DNA from 2 places in the Streptomyces sp. M2CJ-2 genome. Region 2 is predicted to be linked to the other one. Evidence: riboswitches for the same ligand, from Rfam matches in the RefSeq annotation. Region 2 holds a riboswitch; the other holds the start of a gene.

Region 1 (4,218 bases), on a different contig from region 2:
CAGCCACTCCCACCAGCGGACGGCGAAGGGCTGGTCCACGCCGAGGTTGTCGCGGAGCCGGTCCAGGGTTTCCTGGTCGGCGCCGAGGGCGGCGGTGCCGGCGTAGGCCTTGACGGGGTCGAACGGGGAGGCGGCGGCGAGGGCGAACGCGCCGAAGGTGACGACGAGGAGGACGGGCACGGCGAGCAGGGCCCGCCGTGCCCCGAGGTGTCCCATCGCCGCCCAGGGCAGGGTCTTCACTTCTCGGGCTGCCAGTCCTCGGCGTTCCACCAGGGTCCGCTGGCGAAGCCGTGCTCGTGCGGTTCGACCTGGGTGGTGAGGTCGCCCCAGTGGTCGTCGAGGACGTAGAGGTGGTCGATGTGGGTGAGGAAGGTGTAGCCGGGGTCCTTGACGAGTGCGCGCTGGAGGTCGTCGTAGGCGGCCTTGCGGTCGTCGGGGTCCTGGGCGCGGCGGCCGGTTTCGAGGGCCTCGTCGACGGCGGGGTTGTCGTAGTGGGGCATGTTGTTGAAGCCGTCGCCGGCGAGGGAGGAGTGCAGCAGGGTGTAGAGGCCGAAGTCGGGGTCGCCGGTGCTGCCGAAGCCGGCGAGGACGGCGTCCTTGCCCATCCGGGGTTCGATGACCTCCCAGGTGGCGCCCTCGACCTTGACGTCGATGCCGGCCTTCTTGGCGTCGGAGGCGTAGGCGAGGGCGTGGTCCTGGCGGACCTTGTCGCCGGAGGGGTAGAAGAGGGTGAACGTGGCGCGGGCGCCGTCCTTGGCGCGGATGCCGTCCCGGCCGGCCTTCCAGCCGTCGCGGTCGAGGATCTTCTTGGCCTCGGCGAGGTCCTGGGGGCGTTCGATGTCCTTGGCGTACCAGGGATCGTCGAGGGGAAGCGGCCCGTAGGCGGGACGGCCGGCGCCGTCGAGGATCTTGTCGACCATGGCCTGGCGGTCGACGGCGAGGTCGAGGGCGCGACGGATCGTGGTGTCGCCGGTGACCTTGTTCCCGGTGGGGAGGGTGACGGCGCGGAAGTCGTAGGTGGTGGCCCGGTAGGTCTTGCGGGCGTCGTCGTTCTTGAAGGTGGCGGCGAGGTTGGGCGGGAGGGTCGCGCCGTCGAGGTCGCCGGAGCGCAGCCGGGTGGCGCGGACGTCGTCGTCGGCGATGATCGCCATGGTGAGCTTCTTCACCTTCGGTGCGCCGCCCCAGTAGTCGGGGTTCGCCTTGAAGGTGAGCTTCTCGCCCTTGCTCCAGCCGGTGAGGACGTACGGTCCGGTGCCGATCGGCTCGGTGTTGAAGGCGCCGGTGTTGGGGTCCTGCTCGCCGGCGACGTGCTCGGGGACGATGGGCAGGACGGTGCGGGCCGGGAAGGCCGCGTAGGGGTACTTGAGGGTGAAGACGACCTTGTCGTCGCCGTCCGCCCTGACCTCCTTGACGGCGTCGAGTTCGCTCTTGGCGGTGTTGTTGGTCTTGTCGTCGAGGACCGTTTCGTACGTGTAGACGACGTCCTCGGCGGTGAGGGGTTCGCCGTCGCTGAACTTCACGCCCGGGCGCAGGGTGTAGGTGTAGGTGCGGCCGTCGTCGGCGATCTCGGGGAGCGCCTTCGCCAGGGCGGGCTCGAGTTCCAGGTCGGCGTCCCGGGCGAGCAGCCCGTCGAAGATCTTGGAGTTGCCGTCCTTGCCGTAGCCGAGCAGCGGGCTCAGGGTGTCCGGCTCGGAGGCGACCCCGATCACCACGGACTCGGCGGACCCGCTGCCGCCCGCGGCGCCGTCCGTGCCGCCGGTCGGTGCCGAGCAGGCGGCGACCGCGGCGGCCATGGTCGCCGCGACGGCGGCACCCTTTATTCGTCGGGTCGTCATCGAATTCCACACCTTTGCTGCCCGGATCTCGTTGTTGCATATTAGTTGCAGCAGGGTTCTGCCCAGCACCCCCTCCCCTCATTCCCGCGCTTCGGCGGACCGGGACCGCGAGGTACGCGCTGCGGGGCGCCGTCCGCGCCCCCCGGGTGTGCTTGTCAGCGGGCCGAAACGGGGTCTACTGTCGCCACGCCTTGGTGAACGGGAAATCCGGTGTGATGCCGGTGCGGCCCTCGCCACTGTGATCGGGAAGTCCGGCTCCGGCCCCAGGCCCTGTCCCCCGACAGGACCGAACGGCAGCCACTGGGTCCCCCTCGGACCCGGGAAGGCGGAGCACGGGCGGTGGTACCCGTCAGCCAGGAGACCGGCCAAGGCGCGTCAACCATCCACGAGGTGCTGGAGAGGGTCTGCTGAGCCATGCACATAGCCGAGGGTTTTCTACCACCGGCGCACGCGGTCGCCTGGGGCGTCGCGTCGGCGCCGTTCGTCGTCCACGGAGCCCGGTCGCTCACCCGTGAGGTCAGGGAACATCCCGAGAGCACGCTGCTGCTGGGCGCGTCGGGAGCGTTCACCTTCGTCCTGTCCGCGCTGAAACTGCCCTCGGTGACCGGGAGTTGCTCCCATCCCACCGGCACCGGGCTGGGCGCCGTCCTGTTCCGGCCGCCGGTCATGGCGGTGCTGGGCACCATCACCCTGCTGTTCCAGGCCCTGTTGCTCGCCCACGGCGGGCTGACCACGCTCGGCGCCAACGTCTTCTCGATGGCGGTCGTCGGGTCGTGGGCGGGGTACGGGGTCTACCGGCTGGCGCGGCGGTACGGGGCGCCGCTGATGGCCGCGGTGTTCTGCGGCGCGTTCGTCGCCGACCTGTCGACGTACTGCGTGACGAGTGTGCAGCTGGCGCTCGCGTTCCCCGACCCGGGCAGCGGATTCCTGGGGGCGCTCGGCAAGTTCGGCTCCATCTTCGCCGTCACGCAGATCCCGCTCGCGGTGAGCGAGGGGCTGCTGACGGTGCTGGTGATGCGCATGCTGGTGCAGTCCAGCAAGGGCGAACTGACCCGGCTCGGGGTGCTGGTGGCCGGGCTCGGGAAGAAGTCGGCGGGCGCGGGCGAGGCGGTGGCCCGATGAGCCGGAACGCGAAGATCAACTCCCTGTTGCTGCTTCTGGTGGCCGTGCTCGCCGTGGTGCCGCTGGTGTTCGGGCTCGGCGATCACAAGGAGGAGCCGTTCGCGGGCGCCGACGCGGAGGCGGAGGCGGCGATCACCGAGATCGACCCGGACTACGAGCCGTGGTTCTCGCCGCTGTACGAACCGCCGTCCGGGGAGATCGAGTCGGCGCTGTTCGCCCTCCAGGCGGCGATCGGCGCGGGCGTGCTCGCGTACTACTTCGGACTGCGACGGGGGCGCCGGCAGGGGGCGCAGCGGGCGCAAGGGGTCGCCACCGAGACGGACTTCGACGACGCGGGACCCGGGGCCTGATCCCCCGTGCTGCCGATCGACGCGGCGGCGCACAGCAGTCGCTGGCGCCGCCGTCATCCCGTGGACAAGGCCGTGCTCGGGCTGGGGCTCACCGTGCTGGCGATCTCGCTGCCGCCCTGGCCGGGAGCGGCCCTGGTGCTGCTGACCGCGCTCGCGGTGCTGCTGGGCCCGGCGGGGGTGCCGGGCCGGCGGCTGTGGCGTGCCTACCGGGTGCCGCTGGGCTTCTGCGTGACCGGGGCGCTGACGCTGCTGGTGCAGGTGGGCGGGCCGGACGGGTTCGTGGCCTGGGCCGACGACGGGCCGTCGCGTGCCGGGGAGTTGCTGCTGCGCACCTCGGCGGCCTCCCTCGGGGTGCTGTTGTTCGCCTTCACCACGCCGATGTCGGATCTGCTGCCGCGCCTGGTACGGGCCGGGGTGCCCGCTCCCCTCGTGGACGTGGCGCTGGTGACGTACCGGATGAGTTTCCTGCTGCTCGACTCGGTGCGCCGGGTCCGGGAGGCTCAGGCGGCCCGGCTCGGGCACACCAGCCGGGCAGCCACGTGGCGTTCGCTGGGCGGGCTCGGCGCGACCGCGTTCGTCCGGTCCTTCGACCGGGCGGCGCGGCTGCAGACGGGGCTCGCCGGGCGCGGTTACGACGGCACGCTGCGCGTGCTGGTGCCGGAGGCGCGGGTCTCGGTGCGCTTCACGGTCGGGAGCCTGGCCCTCCTGGCGGCCTTGGCCGCCCTCACCTTCGTCCTGGAAAGGCAGTTGTCATGAGCGGGCCCGCGTTGGTCGCCCTGCGGGGCGCGTCGTTCGCGTACGAGGACGGCCCGGCCGTGCTCACCGGCCTCGACTTCGAGGTGCGGGAGGGGCGTGCGCTCGCCCTGCTGGGCCGCAACGGCAGCGGCAAGACGACGCTGATGCGGTTGCTG
Region 2 (4,218 bases):
ACTTCCTCCACGTGCCAGGTGTTCTTGATGGCGTCCCGGTAGCGCTCGTAGAAGTCGGGGTAGCGCATGGGGCGCAGGGTGAGTTCGAAGCCCGGGTCGAGGAGGTTCTGGGCTCGGGCGGTGGCGGCGGTGGTGGACATCACTGGCAGGCCTCGCAGGACTCGGGGTTCTCAAGGGAGCAGGCGACCGCTTCGGGGTCGGGTGCCGACTGCCGGCCGGGGGCCGGGGCGGGTGCTTGCGTTCGGGCTTGGCCCTGGGCCGCGCGGGCGATGCGGGTCGCGGGGCGCGAGCGCAGGTAGTACGTGGTCTTCAGGCCCCGCTTCCAGGCGTAGGCGTACATCGAGGAGAGCTTGCCGATGGTCGGCGTCTCCATGAACAGGTTCAGCGACTGCGACTGGTCCAGGAACGGGGTGCGGTCGGCGGCCATGTCGATCAGGGAGCGCTGCGGGATCTCCCACGCGGTGCGGTACAGCCCGCGCACCTCCTCGGGGATCCAGGTGAAGTCCTGCACCGAGCCACCCGCCTCGCGCAGCGCCTCACGGGTCCGCGCGTCCCAGACGCCCAGCCGCTTCAGGTCGTTCACCAGGTACGAGTTGACCTGGAGGAACTCGCCGGACAGCGTCTCGCGCTTGAACAGGTTGGACACCTGCGGCTCGATGCACTCGTACACGCCCGCGATCGACGCGATGGTGGCGGTCGGCGCGATCGCCAGGAGCAGCGAGTTGCGCAGGCCGGCCCGGCCCATGCGCTCGCGCAGCGCGGCCCACCGCTCGGGCCAGGCCGCCTCGACGCCGTAGTGGTCGGGGTGCAGGACGCCCCGGGCCGTGCGCGTCTTCTCCCAGGCCGGCAGGGGGCCGTGGGACTCGGCGAGGCCGGCGGACGTCTCGTACGCGGCGAGCATGATCCGCTCGGCGACACGGGTCGAGAGGGCCTTCGCCCCGGGGGAGTCGAAGGGCAGCCGGAGCTGGAAGAAGACGTCCTGGAGGCCCATCACGCCCAGCCCCACCGGGCGCCAGCGGGCGTTGGAACGGCGCGCCTGCTCGGTCGGGTAGAAGTTGATGTCGACGACCCGGTCCAGGAAGGTGACGGCGGTGCGGACGGTGGCGTCCAGCCGTTCCCAGTCGAGGCCTCCGTTCGCCCGGTCGACGAACGCGCCGAGGTTGACCGACCCCAGATTGCAGACCGCCGTCTCTCCGTCACTGGTGACCTCGAGGATCTCCGTGCACAGGTTGGACGAGTGGACGACGTGGCCCGGCTCGGCGGTCTGGTTGGCGGTGCGGTTGGCGGCGTCCTTGAAGGTCATCCAGCCGTTGCCGGTCTGGGCGAGGGTGCGCATCATGCGCCCGTACAGCTCCCGCGCGGGGAGCGTCCTCGTCGCCAGACCCGCCGCCTCGGCCGCCCGGTAGGCAGCGTCGAACTCCTCGCCCCACAGGTCGACCAGGTCCGGGACGTCGGACGGGGAGAACAGCGACCACGGCGCGTCGGCGTTCACCCGGCGCATGAACTCGTCCGGTACCCAGTGCGCGAGGTTCAGGTTGTGCGTACGGCGGGCGTCCTCACCGGTGTTGTCGCGCAGCTCCAGGAACTCCTCGACGTCTGAGTGCCAGGTCTCCAGGTAGACCGCCGCCGCGCCCTTGCGCCGGCCGCCCTGGTTCACGGCGGCGACCGAGGCGTCCAGGGTCTTCAGGAACGGGACGATGCCGTTGGAGTGCCCGTTGGTGCCGCGGATCAGCGAACCGCGGGAGCGGACGCGGGAGTAGGCCAGACCGATGCCGCCGGCGTGCTTGGAGAGGCGGGCCACCTGGTGGTAGCGGTCGTAGAGGGAGTCCAGTTCGTCCTTGGGGGAGTCGAGGAGGTAGCAGGACGACATCTGGGGGTGCCGGGTGCCGGAGTTGAACAGGGTGGGGGAGGAGGGAAGGTACTCCAGGCGGCTCATCAGCTCGTACAGCGCGGCGACCTCGTCCACCGAGCGGGCGCTGTCGTCCTCGGCGAGACCGGCGGCGACCCGCAGCAGGAAGTGCTGCGGCGTCTCGACGACCTTGCGGGTGACCGGGTGCCGCAGCAGGTAGCGGCTGTGCAGGGTGCGCAGGCCGAAGTAGCCGAAACGGTCGTCCGCGTCGGGGTCGATCAGCGCGTCGAGACGGGCCGCGTGCAGCAGGACGAACTCGGCGGTCCGGTCCGCGACGAGGCCCTCGCGGTGGCCCGTCGAGATCGAGGAGGTGAACGACGTGACACCCTGCGAGGCGGCCTCGGCACGGATGCCGAGCGTCAGCAGTCGTGCGGCGAGCCGGGAGTAGGCGGGGTCCTCGGAGATGAGCCCGGCTGCCGCCTCGGTGGCCAGTTCCCGCAGCTCGGTCTCGTCCGCGTGGGCGGACCGGCCGCGCAGCGCGGCGGCGGCGACCCGGCCGGGGTCGGCGTCGGGGAGGTCGGCGGTCAGCCCGGTCAGGGACCGCAGCAACGCGGCACCGGGGCCGTCGCTCGCGTCGGTCGGGCCGACCGCTGAAGCAGGATCGGCTGGCGCGATGGTCACGTGGGGCTCTCCCTCGCTCGGCACGGGGCCTCGCCGAGGGCAGCGGGCAGCACACGGGCACGCGCACGCGCCTCGCGTCCACCGGCCCATCCCACGAGGCCCGGACGTCAGGCACCCGGACCGGACGGCCGGGCGCACTGTCGGCAGGTCCTCGGACTGAAGCCCGTGCGGGCACGCGGGAAACGCGGACACGCACAAGTACACCGTTGCGGGACAGTTCCGGATTCGCACCGGATTCCCCTGCGGCGACAGCAAGCATGAGCATACATCTTGTGCCGTCTGTCGCCAGCAGGCCCATATCTTGTGTCAGGGTGGTGCTGGAGCGCGGTGATGTCAGAGCGTCAGCTCGTAGGTGAGCAGCATGATGTCGTCCAGGTCCGGCAGCGGGTTCCAGTCGCGCTCGGGGGTGCGGGTGAAACCCAGCCGTTCGTAGACGCGGTGGGCGGAGCGCATGGTGCGCTGGGTCGACAGCACGATCCGCCGGCACCCCTCGACCGCCCGTGCCCGGTCGACGCAGGCGCGCACCAGGGCCTCTCCGGCGCCCCGGCCCCGGCCCGCGCGGGCGACCGCCAGCATCCGGATCTCCGCCTCGTCCGGCCCCGCTATGTCGGCCATCGGACCGGGGCCCGGCACGAAGGTCACCCCGCCCAGCACCGTCCCCCGCTCCACGGCGACCAGCACCTCGGCGGCCGCCGCCCGCCCCGCCACGTCCCGGAGCCGGCCGAGGTACGCGTCGCTCTCCCCGAAGTCCAGCAGCCCGTCCAGCAGGTAGGCCTGCGCGGTGATCTCACCCAGTTCCGCGTACTCGCCGGGCTCCACCGGCCGGATGACGATGTCCATGGTGCGAGTGTGCCGGACGGATACGACAACGGGCCGCCGGATTTCTCCGGCGGCCCGTCACCCGATGTGCCCGGGGCGTCAGTGGGAGCTGCCGGCCGTGGCCGGCGGGAGCTCCACCTTGACGCCCGGGTCGCCCGCGTCCGCCGTGTAGTCCTCCGGCCTGGTCTGGTCGATGCCCTCGGGCGCCTTGAGCGACCTCATGACGAAGGTCAGCACGACCGTGACCACGACATTGAGCACGAAGGCGGTGAGACCGATGTAGCCGATCTCGCCGATCCCCGGGATCTCCTTCGCGGACCCGCCGAAGTGCTTCTGCGTCGGCGAGGCCACCCCGTACGCCGCGACCGTGCCGTAGACCATGCCGACCGCCCAGCCGCCGAGCAGCGCCCAGCGGTGGAACCAGCGGGTGAACAGGCCGCCCACCAGGGCCGGGAAGGTCTGCAGGATCCAGATTCCGCCCAGCAGCTGGAAGTTGATGGCGACCGTCTTGTCCATGGTCAGGACGAAGGCCAGCGCACCCACCTTCACCAGCAGCGAGACCACCTTGGAGACCTGGGTCTCCTGCGCCGGTGTCGCGTCGGGCTTGAGGAAGTCCTTGTAGATGTTGCGGGTGAACAGGTTCGCGGCCGCGATCGACATGATCGCGGCCGGCACCAGCGCACCGATGCCGATCGCCGCGAAGGCCACGCCCGCGAACCAGGCCGGGAACATGTTCTCGAAGAGCTGCGGGATCGCCAGCTGGCCGTTGCTGACCTCGACCCCGGCCGCGATCGCCATGAAGCCGAGCAGCGCCAGCAGGCCCAGCATCAGCGAGTACAGCGGCAGGATCGTGGTGTTGCGGCGGATCA

The links. A riboswitch is a leader RNA that binds a small molecule or an ion and turns the genes downstream of it on or off. The one in region 2 is predicted to bind cobalamin.
Region 1: it holds a riboswitch for cobalamin, as region 2 does, so the genes downstream of both, JL475_RS28355 (energy-coupling factor ABC transporter permease) here and JL475_RS13880 (ribonucleoside-diphosphate reductase subunit alpha) in region 2, are expected to answer to the same signal.

The regions. Positions count from the first base shown of each region.
Region 1 is NZ_JAESIF010000050.1:8,800-13,017, forward strand. It holds gene JL475_RS28345 (ABC transporter permease) at 1-216, opposite strand, end outside; gene JL475_RS28350 (ABC transporter substrate-binding protein) at 237-1,835, opposite strand; cobalamin riboswitch at 2,011-2,220, shown strand; gene JL475_RS28355 (energy-coupling factor ABC transporter permease) at 2,250-2,957, shown strand; gene JL475_RS28360 (energy-coupling factor ABC transporter substrate-binding protein) at 2,954-3,307, shown strand; gene cbiQ (cobalt ECF transporter T component CbiQ) at 3,314-4,063, shown strand; gene JL475_RS28370 (energy-coupling factor ABC transporter ATP-binding protein) at 4,060-4,218, shown strand, end outside.
Region 2 is NZ_JAESIF010000014.1:33,933-38,150, reverse strand. It holds gene JL475_RS13885 (ribonucleotide-diphosphate reductase subunit beta) at 1-140, opposite strand, end outside; gene JL475_RS13880 (ribonucleoside-diphosphate reductase subunit alpha) at 140-2,530, opposite strand; cobalamin riboswitch at 2,655-2,825, opposite strand; gene JL475_RS13875 (GNAT family N-acetyltransferase) at 2,864-3,370, opposite strand; gene mctP (monocarboxylate uptake permease MctP) at 3,449-4,218, opposite strand, start outside.